DNA from 4 places in the Sporosarcina sp. FSL W7-1283 genome. Region 1 is predicted to be linked to each of the others. Evidence: riboswitches for the same ligand, from Rfam matches in the RefSeq annotation. Region 1 holds a riboswitch; each other region holds the start of a gene.
The links. A riboswitch is a leader RNA that binds a small molecule or an ion and turns the genes downstream of it on or off. The one in region 1 is predicted to bind cobalamin.
Positions count from the first base shown of each region.

Region 2: linked by a shared signal. The riboswitch ahead of cobJ (precorrin-3B C(17)-methyltransferase) and the one ahead of MKY93_RS19640 (hypothetical protein) in region 1 are both predicted to bind cobalamin.
Region 3: linked by a shared signal. The riboswitch ahead of MKY93_RS02220 (ribonucleoside-diphosphate reductase subunit alpha) and the one ahead of MKY93_RS19640 (hypothetical protein) in region 1 are both predicted to bind cobalamin.
Region 4: linked by a shared signal. The riboswitch ahead of metE (5-methyltetrahydropteroyltriglutamate--homocysteine S-methyltransferase) and the one ahead of MKY93_RS19640 (hypothetical protein) in region 1 are both predicted to bind cobalamin.

Region 1 covers NZ_JBBOOL010000001.1:3,759,286-3,762,493, reverse strand. The annotation lists gene MKY93_RS19645 (DedA family protein) at 388-1,038, opposite strand; cobalamin riboswitch at 1,251-1,426, shown strand; gene MKY93_RS19640 (hypothetical protein) at 1,600-3,015, shown strand; gene MKY93_RS19635 (CdaR family transcriptional regulator) at 3,093-3,208, shown strand, end outside.
Region 2 covers NZ_JBBOOL010000001.1:3,591,610-3,594,817, forward strand. The annotation lists gene cobJ (precorrin-3B C(17)-methyltransferase) at 1-1,223, opposite strand, end outside; cobalamin riboswitch at 1,357-1,532, opposite strand; gene MKY93_RS18805 (DoxX family protein) at 1,834-2,379, shown strand; gene rpsI (30S ribosomal protein S9) at 2,456-2,848, opposite strand; gene rplM (50S ribosomal protein L13) at 2,868-3,208, opposite strand, start outside.
Region 3 covers NZ_JBBOOL010000001.1:465,575-468,782, reverse strand. The annotation lists gene MKY93_RS02220 (ribonucleoside-diphosphate reductase subunit alpha) at 1-1,636, opposite strand, end outside; cobalamin riboswitch at 1,781-1,959, opposite strand; gene MKY93_RS02215 (alanine/glycine:cation symporter family protein) at 2,078-3,208, opposite strand, start outside.
Region 4 covers NZ_JBBOOL010000001.1:2,553,595-2,556,802, forward strand. The annotation lists gene MKY93_RS13165 (malate synthase G) at 1-833, opposite strand, end outside; cobalamin riboswitch at 1,191-1,324, shown strand; gene metE (5-methyltetrahydropteroyltriglutamate--homocysteine S-methyltransferase) at 1,468-3,208, shown strand, end outside.

The DNA.
Region 1 (3,208 bases):
AAAATTTGCTTCTACCAAAGAGAGGGGAAGAACGAAGTATAGATATAATAATTGTTGATATGTAATAGAAATTTAAAAGTTCTTGCTGCATCATTGTTCGGTATAATAAAATATGTTAATACGTTAGAGTTATTCAGCGAAAAAATAACTCGGTATTTAAGGTAACTATTTCGCACCGTAGGTAACCAAAAGACGATTGGAAAAAATAGACTCCAACAACCACCCTTCTTAAGGCAGCGGTTGTTAAGAGTCGTATAGATGGTTATAAAGAAGTAGAGAAATTCACGATTATCAGTAACGACCATTTTCTATTAGAACCAATCTGTACTGCTCCATCGTTCAATTTTTGGTGTGCACTATTTACACAGAACTTGCTTCAACGATTGCTCAATTCTTTTGTATTTGGAAACGACTCTTTGCAAAAGAATAGAAGACTGGCAGAACGGAGAGAAAAATTACTGACAGAATAATGGTTGAGAAATTATTTTTAACAAACGGGATATTTCCAAACAGGTAACCAACTGTTGTAAATAGTCCCACCCATAGTACAGCACCAATTACATTGTAAGCGAAGAAATATCGATAGTTCATTCGACTTGAGCCTGCAATAAACGGTATAAACGTACGGACAAATGGCATGAAACGAGCAATGACGATCGTTTTACCACCATGCTTATTAAAGAAATCCTCAGCTTTTCTCATCTTTTTCTGGTCAATAAATTTACCCATCCGTCTATTTTGAGTGATTGCTGTTCCTACTGCTTTACCGATATGATAATTTATTGTATCCCCTAATACTGCGGCTACAAAGAATACTAAGATTAATAGGACAATATTAAATGCATCCATCGCAGCGAGAGCACCAGCTGCAAACAAAAGTGAATCACCCGGCAAAAAAGGAAAAATAACAATACCTGTTTCAACAAACACAATTAAAAATAGAATAACATAGGACCAATTTCCAAAGTTTTGAATAATTTCAATCAAGTGTTCATCAATGTGTAAGATAAAGCTTATTATGTTTTGGATGAATGTCATTCCTATTCTCACTTTCGAGTAGATTATTTTTTTCTCTTAAACATACGAGTCAACCATAGATATTATACTTCTTTTTCGCATGCTTGTCATGAATAACTCAATTGTGATGCAGCCTCCAAATGATCACACTCCTTAAACGAAAGGTAAGGCAACAACTATTTCTACCACCTCTCCGACTATTCATGGTAAACTAGAATAAATAAAATACTAAATGAGTTTGCACGATGCGTTGGTACCTATCAAGGTGTAAAAGGGAATCCGAAAATCGGAGCTGTCCCCGCAACTGTACACACGGACGACCGCTGAGAAAAGCCACTATGGAGACATGGGAAGGCTTGGCGGAAGGATGAAGTGAAGCCAGGAGACCTGCCAGACATCGTCAAAGCAACACTTTCTTCGGGGGTTGAGAGGTGGGGGCAAAAGGGTCTCTGCGGTTCATGCGATTTGCATGAAGTTCTTTAGAGCTGCCTATTTTTGTTTCCTCAATCACAACTATTACAATCATCCTGCCGAAGAGCCAGGATGATTGTTTTTTTGTTGTATAGGAAAGGAGACGGCGAAATGAGAGTTCTCGAACAATCAGACGAACGTACACATGAACGTGCGTTGCTCGAAGTTTTGTATAGACAAGCGGAACAATTGCACAAAAAGCCAGCATACCAAGGATTTCATCAAGTAGTGCGGAAGCTGGTGAGTGACGGTTTATATGGAAGCTGGATCAATCACTATTCATCCAATGAAATCAAATGGCTAGGATTGCAAATTATGCCGGAGCGAGATCAATTGCTATCCGCTAAACAGCTTCTTCAGTATATGAAAGAATTTGTCACTTGCAATCATTATGATCGAAGACTGGGACTGCCGCAAGAACGGCTGATGCTTATTGCGATGGCAGCCATGCGGGATGAAACTGTGCAACGGTTGCAAAAAGTACGAGAAGCCTATTGGGTCTTGAGTATGGGGTATGTGACGTTACCGGATGATATCATGGCGTTTTTCGGCAAGACATTCTATCCAGGGCAACCTGTACGTCGTCTTCATTCAATGAACCTCTTGGATTCACGGATTCCATCATTTTTGGCCAGTCAAGTGAAGGAAAAGCACATCCGTATACCTACTATATTTATGGAACAGGTGAAGGCATGTGGATCTTGGCTCGTATTTGATATGGAGGAAGTACGTCGCGTGATGAATGGTTCTCTGCAGGACGTCGGCAGTGAGTCGTTCCGTCGGGCCGTTGCGAACCCATCCATCACGCACAAAAGGCTTTCCGCTATCGGACTGATGAAGCAACTGTTAGCTAGTGACGGCATCGTTTTCCATTTTGACGATGACTTTCAGCGTGGAACAAAAGGATTGCATTCGCATATCCAGCTGTCGAAAGTGCTACGGAGAAACGTCTTGGCTCGTGTTTGTGGAATTCATGTCCGTTTGCTTAATGGCATTTTGGATGTATGGGAACGAGAAGACAATAGACGAGATCTGCAAATTGAAGCAGCCGGATGGGAAGAAGCGCTTGCAGATCAACGAATTAGCTTACATTCGGAACAGGCAGTGTCATTCATTGAAGAACTATCTGAAGAAATTAATCTACATGTGATAAAAACTTCATTGCAACTGGCGAAGGAAAAAGGTCCGTATCTTCAATTTGAAGGCTCAGATTGGCAGAGTGGAAGCTACTTTGAACAGCGTAGTTATACAACAGAAGAGTGGCAAAAAATAAGGAATGAAATTGCAGGGAACGGAATCCGGAACGGCTGCTTACGGAAGGCGTCAGATACTGAAAATTTGTCTGGATATTCCTTAACAAAGCACCAACAATTGTCGATGATTAACCGGCTTGCGGTGCAACAGAACCACACGGATGTCGGCGGCTCAATCACATTGGAGAAGTCTGCTTTCATAGAAACGGCAGAACTTTTGCAGTTGCTCATGAAAGCGTGGAACTGCGGAATCAAAGAAGTTCATATAAAGTAATGGTCCCGCCTATTGAGATGAAGACTGAACTGGCGTAAAGTTAAGATAACTAGCAGTTTTCATCCGAGGTGAGGTAGATGTTCCAGTTTGATACACTAGGGCAGGAAATGGTGAAGGAATTTTCGAATTTAATACAGCAAGAAGTGATTTTAACGGATCGGAGAGGCTTCATTCAGGCCAGCACGGACGTTAC
Region 2 (3,208 bases), 170 kb from region 1:
AAGTTAATGTGTTCTAGCTTTTCAACAATCGCTTCAGGGTCATCTGTCGTAACCTTTACTACAAAATGATGGTTTGGAGTATATTCCAAGGTACCTTTCTCACCAACGACTTCAGCCAATACACGCATTTGTTCTGCTGTAATCAGTTTGTTGGCAACGCCTGGTGAAACGGAAAACTCAAAGATATCTTCAATCGGCTGTCTCACCAAAAAAGGGTTTTCCACTTCCTCTTTCGTCACCATAGATAGTGCTTTTAAAGCCATATCCAATGACTGAACCTTTTGTTCCGGTGCTGGTTCTGACCGTTCCACTTCTGCCTGTTTTGGCATTGGTGTGTGCTCTGGTTTCTTACTTATAATTTCTTCATGACCGGACTGCGCCTCCCCAGTTTCTTGATCAAGCGCCCATGGTTCCGCCTCCTTTTTCAAACGCTGGTGCGGTTTTAAACTTTGTTTACCTTCCCCTAATGTATACTTACGTTGATATCCTCTCGGAGTAATAATTTTATTATCATAAAAGAAAGTCGAAGAGTTACCGATAATAACAGTAGTCAACATCCCGATATCATGCTCTAGCATTTCCGCTAATGTTGTCAGGACAATATGTTGATTTTCACGATAAGCACTTTTCACTAGCCCTACAGGTGTATCAGGGGAACGATATTTCAGTAAAATCCTTTGTGCCTCTACAATTTGACGCGTCCGACGTCCACTTTTCGGATTGTATAAAGCTACTACAAAATCCGCCATCCCCGCTGCTTCAATACGTTTTTCGATAACAGTCCAAGGTGTTAAATGGTCACTTAAACTGATCGTACAAGCATCATGCATGACAGGTGCGCCCAGTAAGCTCGCACATGAATTGATCGCCGAAATACCTGGCACAATTTCCACTTCAATTCCTTCTGCTTCAGTCCAACCTTTTTCAATCAGCACTTCATAAACTAATCCAGCCATACCGTATGCACCTGAATCACCGCTCGAGATCACTGAAACAATACCGCCAGCCTCCGCTTTCTTAACAGCATCTTGTGCACGTGACACTTCTTCAGTCATGCCTGTACTAACAATGGACTTCGCTGTTACTAAATGCTTAATCAACTCTACGTACGTTTTATAACCAATAATATAATTACTTTCTTGCAGCGCCTCTAATGCTCGTCCTGTTATATGTTCAGTAGCTCCGGGACCGAATCCAACGACGAAAATTTTTCCCTTTTTCATGGTTTCCCTCCAAATAAAAAATGCCTACACTCCTTTTCAAAGGAATGTAGGCATGTGAAAGTATAATAGAAATCATACTGAAACATAAAACAATTAATTTTATTGTCCCGCCTATACTTCTCCCTCCGAAAAGTATGTGTCGTTTAAATAAGCAGGTTTCCTGACTCAAGCTTCATTTTACTCTTACACCTTCCCGATTTCTCAGTGGTATTGTAATTTCATCAGCTTTACAGTAGCGGGGGCTGTACTAGACTTTCACTAGTTTCCCTTTTACCTCACTATGTGAGCACTTATTTAAATTAGTTTATTTAATTTTCATAAATATAACATACAATCTCTAAATCTACAAACTTCCTTTAGATTTATTTATGAATCCATAAACTAGATTCTGGAAACGCTTTGGATAATTGTAATTTCTATTCCTATACAAAACTTATCATGAGCAAGGTGGATACGTACAGGATAACTTTGTTATATTTTAGAATCATCCCATCAAAGTCAAGCATATTTATACATTTCGTAAACTATTCACACTCTTTAATTACAAGGTTGTGAACTTTTTGGATAGGCATTAAGTTGTAGTGTAAACTGTTCATTGGAGGTGGTTATTATGAAGGAAAATAAAGCAATCCTAATACCAGAGAACCCCATTTCACAGTTTTTATTCAACGATTCTCGCTCCGGACTTATTTGGTTAGTCATTCGGGTTTATGTCGGATTTGCTTGGTTGAAGGCCGGCTGGGGAAAAGCAATGAGCGATGCATGGACCGGTGAAAATGCAGGTGTCGCCATCCATGGATTTGTAAGCGGCGCTCTTAAAAAATCGACTGAAGGCGGAGATGTGACCAACTGGTATGCATCATTTCTGGAAAATGTCGTCTTGCCGAACGCCAAGGTATTCGGTTTCATAGTTGCCTATGGGGAGATGCTTGTTGGTCTCGGTTTGATCTTCGGATTGTTGACAGGAATTGCTGCTTTCTTCGGTGCGTTCATGAATGTCAGTTTTCTGTTTGCAGGTACTCTTAGCACGAACCCCCTATTGTTCATTCTCGCAACTTGGCTCGTACTCGCATGGAAAGTAGCCGGCTGGTATGGACTCGACCGCTGGGCATTGCCGATGCTTGGTACGCCTTGGGTGAAGAATGACAATTTATGAAGGTAGACGTCGAAAATGAAAAAATCTCTTCCTGAAAACTCGGGAAGAGATCGTAAAAATTGAAGTGAACCCAATATTAACGTTTTGAGAACTGAGGTGCACGACGAGCGCCACGAAGACCGTATTTTTTACGTTCTTTCATACGTGGGTCACGCGTTAGAAGTCCTGCAGATTTAAGTGCTGGACGGAAATCAGGGTCTACAGTAAGCAATGCACGTGCAACGCCGTGACGGATTGCGCCTGCTTGACCTGTGTAGCCACCACCGTGAACGTTCACATGGATATCGTAGCTTCCAAGTGTTTCAGTTACATTTAATGGTTGTTTGATGATTTCACGAAGTGTTTCGAATGGTACGTAGTCTTCTACGTCACGATTGTTAACGACGATTTTGCCTTCGCCGGGAACTAGACGTACACGAGCTACTGAACTTTTACGACGGCCAGTGCCGATATATTGTACTTGTGCCAAGTGTGTTTCCTCCTCTTAATTATCCGCGAAGCTCATATGCTTCTGGTTTTTGTGCTGCATGCTGATGTTCTGCTCCAGCGTATACGTGTAGTTTCTTGATTGTTTGACGACCTAGAGGACCTTTTGGAAGCATTCCTTTGATCGCAAGTTCAAGCATTTTAACAGGATAGTTTGTACGCATTTCAAGAGCTGTACGCTGCTTGATGCTGCCTGTATATCCTGAGTGACGGTAGTAAATTTTATCTTTCAATTTGTTACCTGTTAATTCGATTTTCTCTGCATTGATGATGATGACATGGTCACCTGTATCAACATGTGGTGTGAACGTTGGTTTATGTTTACCACGTAAAAGTGATGCAA
Region 3 (3,208 bases), 3.3 Mb from region 1:
CCACAGCCTCGTCGGATTCCCACTGCATATTTTTCAATGCCAATAAATGATGCCAGCCAAATGTACCAAGTCCGATACCACGGTAACGCGCATTCGTACGTTGTGCCTGTACCACCGGAATTTTATTTTGATCGATGACATTATCGAGCATTCGCACTTGGATCGTAATCAGGCGATCGAGCACGTCCGCCATCACCGCTTTTCCTAAGTTAATGGAAGATAGATTACAAACAACGAAATCGCCCGGCTTTTTGCGTGTAACGACCATATCGTCTTCCAATGAAACCGATTCGAATGTGGTAGCCGACATATTTTGCAAAATTTCTGTACACAAATTACTAGAATAAATAATTCCCTCATGTTTATTCGGGTTCATCCGGTTCACTTCATCGCGGTAAAACATGAATGGTGTGCCTGTTTCCAGTTGGCTGCGCAATACACGTTTCATGATTTCAATCGCAGATACCGTTTCGCGTGATAACTCCGGATTATTGACACATTCCTCATACTTCTCACGGAACGAGCCGGCTCCTTTTGTCTCATCATAAAAGTCTTCCAATGAATAGCCCATCTTCGTCCGTACTTCATGCGGGTCGAATAAATGCCAGTTTTCGCGCGATTCCACTTTCTCCATGAACAGATCCGGCAAGCAAACGCCTGTGAAAATATCATGTGCACGCAAACGATCGTCACCGTTATTCAGCTTCAAATCGAGGAATGTAAAGATATCTTTATGCCACACATCCAAGTACACCGCTACCGCACCCTGTCTTTGACCGAGCTGATCGACGCTGACTGCCGTGTTATTCAACTGCTTGATCCATGGCAGCACACCGCTTGAAGCACCTTCAAATCCTCGGATAGATGCACCGCGTGAACGGACTTTCCCCATATAGACGCCAATCCCGCCGCCGAATTTCGATAAGTTCGCAATATCCGTATTGCTGTTGTAAATGCCCTGCAAGGAGTCATCCACTGTGTCGATGAAACAGCTCGATAACTGACCGTGCATCTTCCCTGCATTCGACAGAGTCGGAGTTGCAACCGTCATGTAAAGATTGCTCATCGCCCAGTATGCTTCCCCAATTTTATGGATGCGCTCTTCCGTTTCATCCTGCATCAATGTCATCGCGATGACGAGCCAGCGTTCTTGCGGCAGCTCTACCGTTTGCTTGGAGAAGTTCACTGTGACATAGCGATCCACCAATGTTTTTAATCCGATATAAGTAAATAAAAGGTCGCGGGTCGGCTCCAGTAAACGGCCGATTTCGTCGAGTTCTTCACGGCTGTACTTCTCCGTCAACATCGGCGTATAGAGTCCTTGCTCCACCAAGCGTTCTACATTTTTCGCAAAGTCGGTATAAACATCTGCGCCACGCAGCGCTTTTTGCTTGGCATACACATCATATAGATAAATCCGCGCGGCTACGAACGTCCAGTAGGTATTCGCTTCATCGATTCTGCTCAGTGATTCCAAGACCATCGCATTCGTCCAATCCGTTGCTGAACTTTCCGGATGCAGCTCTTGATAACGCCGGCTCGCTTCGACTAATGGCTCAACTTCCTGTTCCCCGAACTCTTCCTGTAGATTTTCCATCAATAAATCAAGACCGATTGTTTCATGAATAATAGCCATAATATCCGCTCCCTCAAAAATAATAAAAAACAAAAAAAGACTCCCGATCAATCGGGAGTCATCATGTGACGGATGGTAGTAAGCGGAAAACGACAGGCAAACAAGAACCTCTGCGTTTCGCTTCCACTCTCCAACCCCGAAGAATGTATCGCATGATGAATGGCAGGTCTCCTGGCTGGCATGTCTCTCTTCTGTCCATCCTTCCCGCCTAAGGCAGTGGATAATTACGGACAGTCGTCAATACCATCAGTTGCGGGGGCAGCTCCGTTTTTAGCGGATTCCCTTTTAAACCGTTATAGGTACCGATTCATCAAAATACTATATATAGTGTCTTATGTACAAGTTATACCCTAACATGTTGTGTGTAAACTGTAAAGAACTAAAAAAGTTCGCAGTTCAGAATTGGACTTCTGAACTACGACTTTATTGTTTCAGCGGAACTCACCCACGCAATCGATCTTCTGGATCCGTAGGGGTTTCCTCCCAACATTCCGCGCCTTTTAGGCCAGGAATGCTTTCGGCTTTGAATACTGGATTTTTCCCTTGGCGTCTTTGAGCAGTGAAGTCGTCGAGGACTTGAAAAGCCACTTTTCCGAGAAGTAGGATGACGATCAGATTCAGAATTGCCATTACACCCATGAAGAGATCGGCCATATCCCATACGATTTGTACTTTTGCTACCGCGCCGAAGAATACCATAACGAGAACTAAGATCTGATATAGTAATTTCCATCCTTTATTTGCATTAATGAACTCGATATTCGTCTCACCGTAATAATAATTACCGATGACAGAACTGAATGCGAAGAACATGATCGCGACCGCAATGAAATACGGAGCCCATGCCCCGACATGCACTGCCATCGATGCCTGCGTCAGCAAAATTCCATCCGTTTCACCAGACTGATATAGTCCGCCAAGCAAGATGATGAATGCCGTAGCCGAACAAATTATAATCGTATCGAAAAATACACCAAGACTCTGTACGAGCCCTTGTTTTGCCGGGTGCGAAACATTGGCTGTCGCAGCAGCATTCGGCACACTACCCATACCGGCTTCATTGGAGAATAGTCCTCGGCGAACCCCTTGCATGATCGCCATCCCAATTCCACCGCCCGCAATTTCCTTGATGCCAAATGCATGTTCAACAATCAACATGAACATGGCAGGAACCTGCGTAATATTCATGACAACGATAAACAACGCAACCAGAATGTAGAATACTGCCATCACGGGAACAATCGTCTGCGTCACTTTGACAATGCGCTGGACACCGCCGAAGATGATGATGGCTGTAAGTACTACCAATCCGAGACCGACACCCCAATCTGGAATACCGAAAACATTCATGAAGGATTGGCTGATCGTATTGGATTGTACTGCGTTGAAAATGAAACCGAAACATAGTGTCAACAAAATAGCAAAAGCGATTCCTAGATTCCGCTTTCCGAGCGCTTTCTGCATATAATACGCTGGTCCACCGCGGAACGTCTCACCATCTTTTACTTTATACACTTGCGCGAGCGTACTCTCGATGAATGCGGTCGCCATTCCAATGATCGCAATAATCCA
Region 4 (3,208 bases), 1.2 Mb from region 1:
GCTGCGATCGAGTCTTCACAGTCCATCAACGTAGAAAGTGCTGCTTCCAAAATCAAGTCTTTCACACCCGCCGCATCGTCTTTCCCAATTGGATGGTTTCGATCGATTGCAATTTCGATATGCAATCCGTTATTCGTCAACAAGACAGCGGAAGGTGCGTCTTCCGAACCGTTAAAGCCAGCCAGTTTAGAAGCATCTTTCAAGCCTGTTTTATTGCCATTCTGAAGTGTCACTTCAAGTTTTCCACTAACGATTGCATACGCTGTGGCGTCTGCATGTGTCCCTTCCGCAAGCGGTGCTGCTTGATCTAATAACTCTTTTGCAAAGTTGATAACTTTCTGTCCTCGGATCGGATTGTACTGTACGCCAGCTTCAGCTTCACCTTCATCACTGATGACATCCGTTCCGTACAATGCATCATATAGACTTCCCCATCTTGCGTTTGCCGCGTTCAACGCATAGCGGGCATTGTCGACAGGCACGACCAATTGGGAGCCTGCTTGAATAGCGATTTCATCATCGACATTGGAAGTTGTCACTTGGAAGTCCTCAACAATCGGTTCCAAATAGCCAATTTCCTTTAAAAATTCTTTATAGTTAGCAGAATCTGCTGTTTCTTTATTGTTTTGATGCCATTCATTGATCTTTTTTTGCAATTCGCTTCGTTTCTCTAACAGCGCTTTGTTTTCAGGAGCAAGTTCATGAATGAGCGAATCAAAGTTTGTCCAAAATTGTTCTTTTTGGATTTCTAAGCCTAATAGAACTTCCTCATTAACAAAGTTGTATAGTTCTTTTGCGACTTGCAGCTTGCCTACTTTTTCATAATTTGTCATAGAATAAAGCCACCCCTTAAGTTTTTTTGCGCTGCTCTGTTGTATAACATACAGCGATAAACACGATTCTTCCTCAATTGATCATAGGTGCCCCCACAGCCAATAATCAAGATTTCTTCGTATGAATGACGATTCATGTCCTAATTTGAAGTCGTGTTATTACTTATCATACCTAAACTCTATAAAACTTTCAACAGAATTGTGTAAATTTTCACACCTTCTTTTTTGAAAGAGAATTTGTTACTTTTGTACAGTTATATAACAGATGACAAAAAAAGAGTATTGCTTAATTATCTATTTACCAGCAAGTTGACACTCAACGAACCTTATGATAGTTTTAGAGACAATCATCATGAATTGAATAGTTTGAAAACAGGTGAAATGATCATTGCTTTCATTTCTTAAAAGGGAATCCTTTTCTTGGAGCGGTCCCGCCACTGTGAAGACGTGCTTACGTCCAGCCAGATACCTGCCTGTTTTCATAACGCTTAATCCTACGGTGAATAGGGAGGTGTTAGACACACGGCAAACGATGCACGCTTATTTAGGCATGCATTTTACACATACGTGCATTTCTAACATTCTTTGTTAGGAATGCTTTTTTTATTGGATAAAATCATGAGGGGGAAATCAAATGGTAAAAAGCAGTATTGTCGGCTATCCTGTTATTGGCGAAAACCGGGAGTGGAAACGAGCGTTAGAAGCATTTTGGGCAGAAATAATTTCGGAAGAAGAACTTCTGCGGACAACAAAAGACATCCGTTTAGCCAACCTGAAGAAACAACAAGACGCAGGAGTAGACCGAATTGCAGTCGGCGATTTCACATTGTATGACCGGGTGCTCGATACATCCACAATGTTCGGAATCATCCCTTCACGCTATCATTGGAAAGGCGGTCAAGTGTCGATATCCACTTATTTTTCAATGGCACGCGGTAATGACGATGCTGTCGCTTCCGAAATGACGAAATGGTTCAACACGAACTATCACTACATTGTCCCCGAGTATGAAGGACAACGTTTTCAATTGACTGAGAACAAACCACTTACTGCATACCGCGAAGCAAAGAAAGAACTCGGTATCGAGGGGAAACCTGTTCTACTCGGCCCCTACACTTTATTGAAACTTTCTAAAGGGTATGAAGAAATAGACGTACCTTCTATCATTCTGCAATTGATTCCTCTTTATCAAAAGGTATTGCAAGAATTACAGGATGAAGGCGTTCAATGGGTGCAAATTGATGAACCAATTCTTTGCACTTCCATTTCTTCTGATGAAATGAAAACCGTAACTGAAATTTACTTGCAGTTAACAAAAAACATAAATAGCTTGAACGTTTTAGTGCAAACATACTTTGATTCAGTTGAGCACTATGAAGCAACACTTGCATTACCAGTAGCTGGAATTGGTCTTGATTTCGTGCATGGCGGTGTCAAAAACTTGGAAAACCTTAAGAAATACGGCTTCCCTGATGATAAAGTACTCGCTGCTGGTATTGTGGACGGTCGGAATATTTGGCGATCAGATTTGAACGTCAAGCTGTCATTACTAGGAAAGATTCAACAGCATGTAGAGTCCGGAAACGTTTGGATCCAGCCATCCAGCAGTCTGCTTCACGTACCCGTGACAATTCAGTCAGAGCAGAAATTAGATTCAACAATTAAGAATGCACTTTCATTTGCGGATGAAAAAATTAAAGAACTCAATGTACTGAAAGCTGCGTTGCAACAAGGTAAAGAAAGCGTCGCTTCAGATTTCAAACAAAATGAAGCCGCTCTTACTGCATTCAATCAACTCCCTGCCCGCAAACGCGAGGAGGTTCGACAAGCAAGTTCAGGCAGTACTTTGTCTGACAGCAAGCGGAATCTGCCGTTCGCAGAGCGGAAATTGAAGCAGCAAGAGAAGTTCCAATTACCTGTATTGCCTACAACCACAATCGGCAGTTTCCCCCAAACGCCTGAAGTACGTATAACACGTACAAAATGGAGAAAAGGCGAAATTACGGATCAGCAGTACAAAGACTTTGTAAAAGCGGAAATTAAGGAATGGATCCAAATCCAAGAAGAACTCGGACTTGATGTGCTCGTGCACGGGGAATTCGAACGGACGGATATGGTAGAATATTTCGGCGAAAAGCTGGATGGTTTTGTCTTTACGGAAAAAGCTTGGGTGCAATCCTATGGTTCCCGATGTGTGAAACCACCAATCATTTATGGAGATGTTGTATTTACGAAGCCGATGACGGTAGAAGAATCCGTATACGCTAAATCACTGACAGATCACGAAGTAAAAGGTATGCTGACCGGACCCGTGACGATTTTGAATTGGTCATTTGTTCGCGATGACTTGACCAGAGAAGAAGTGACCAATCAAA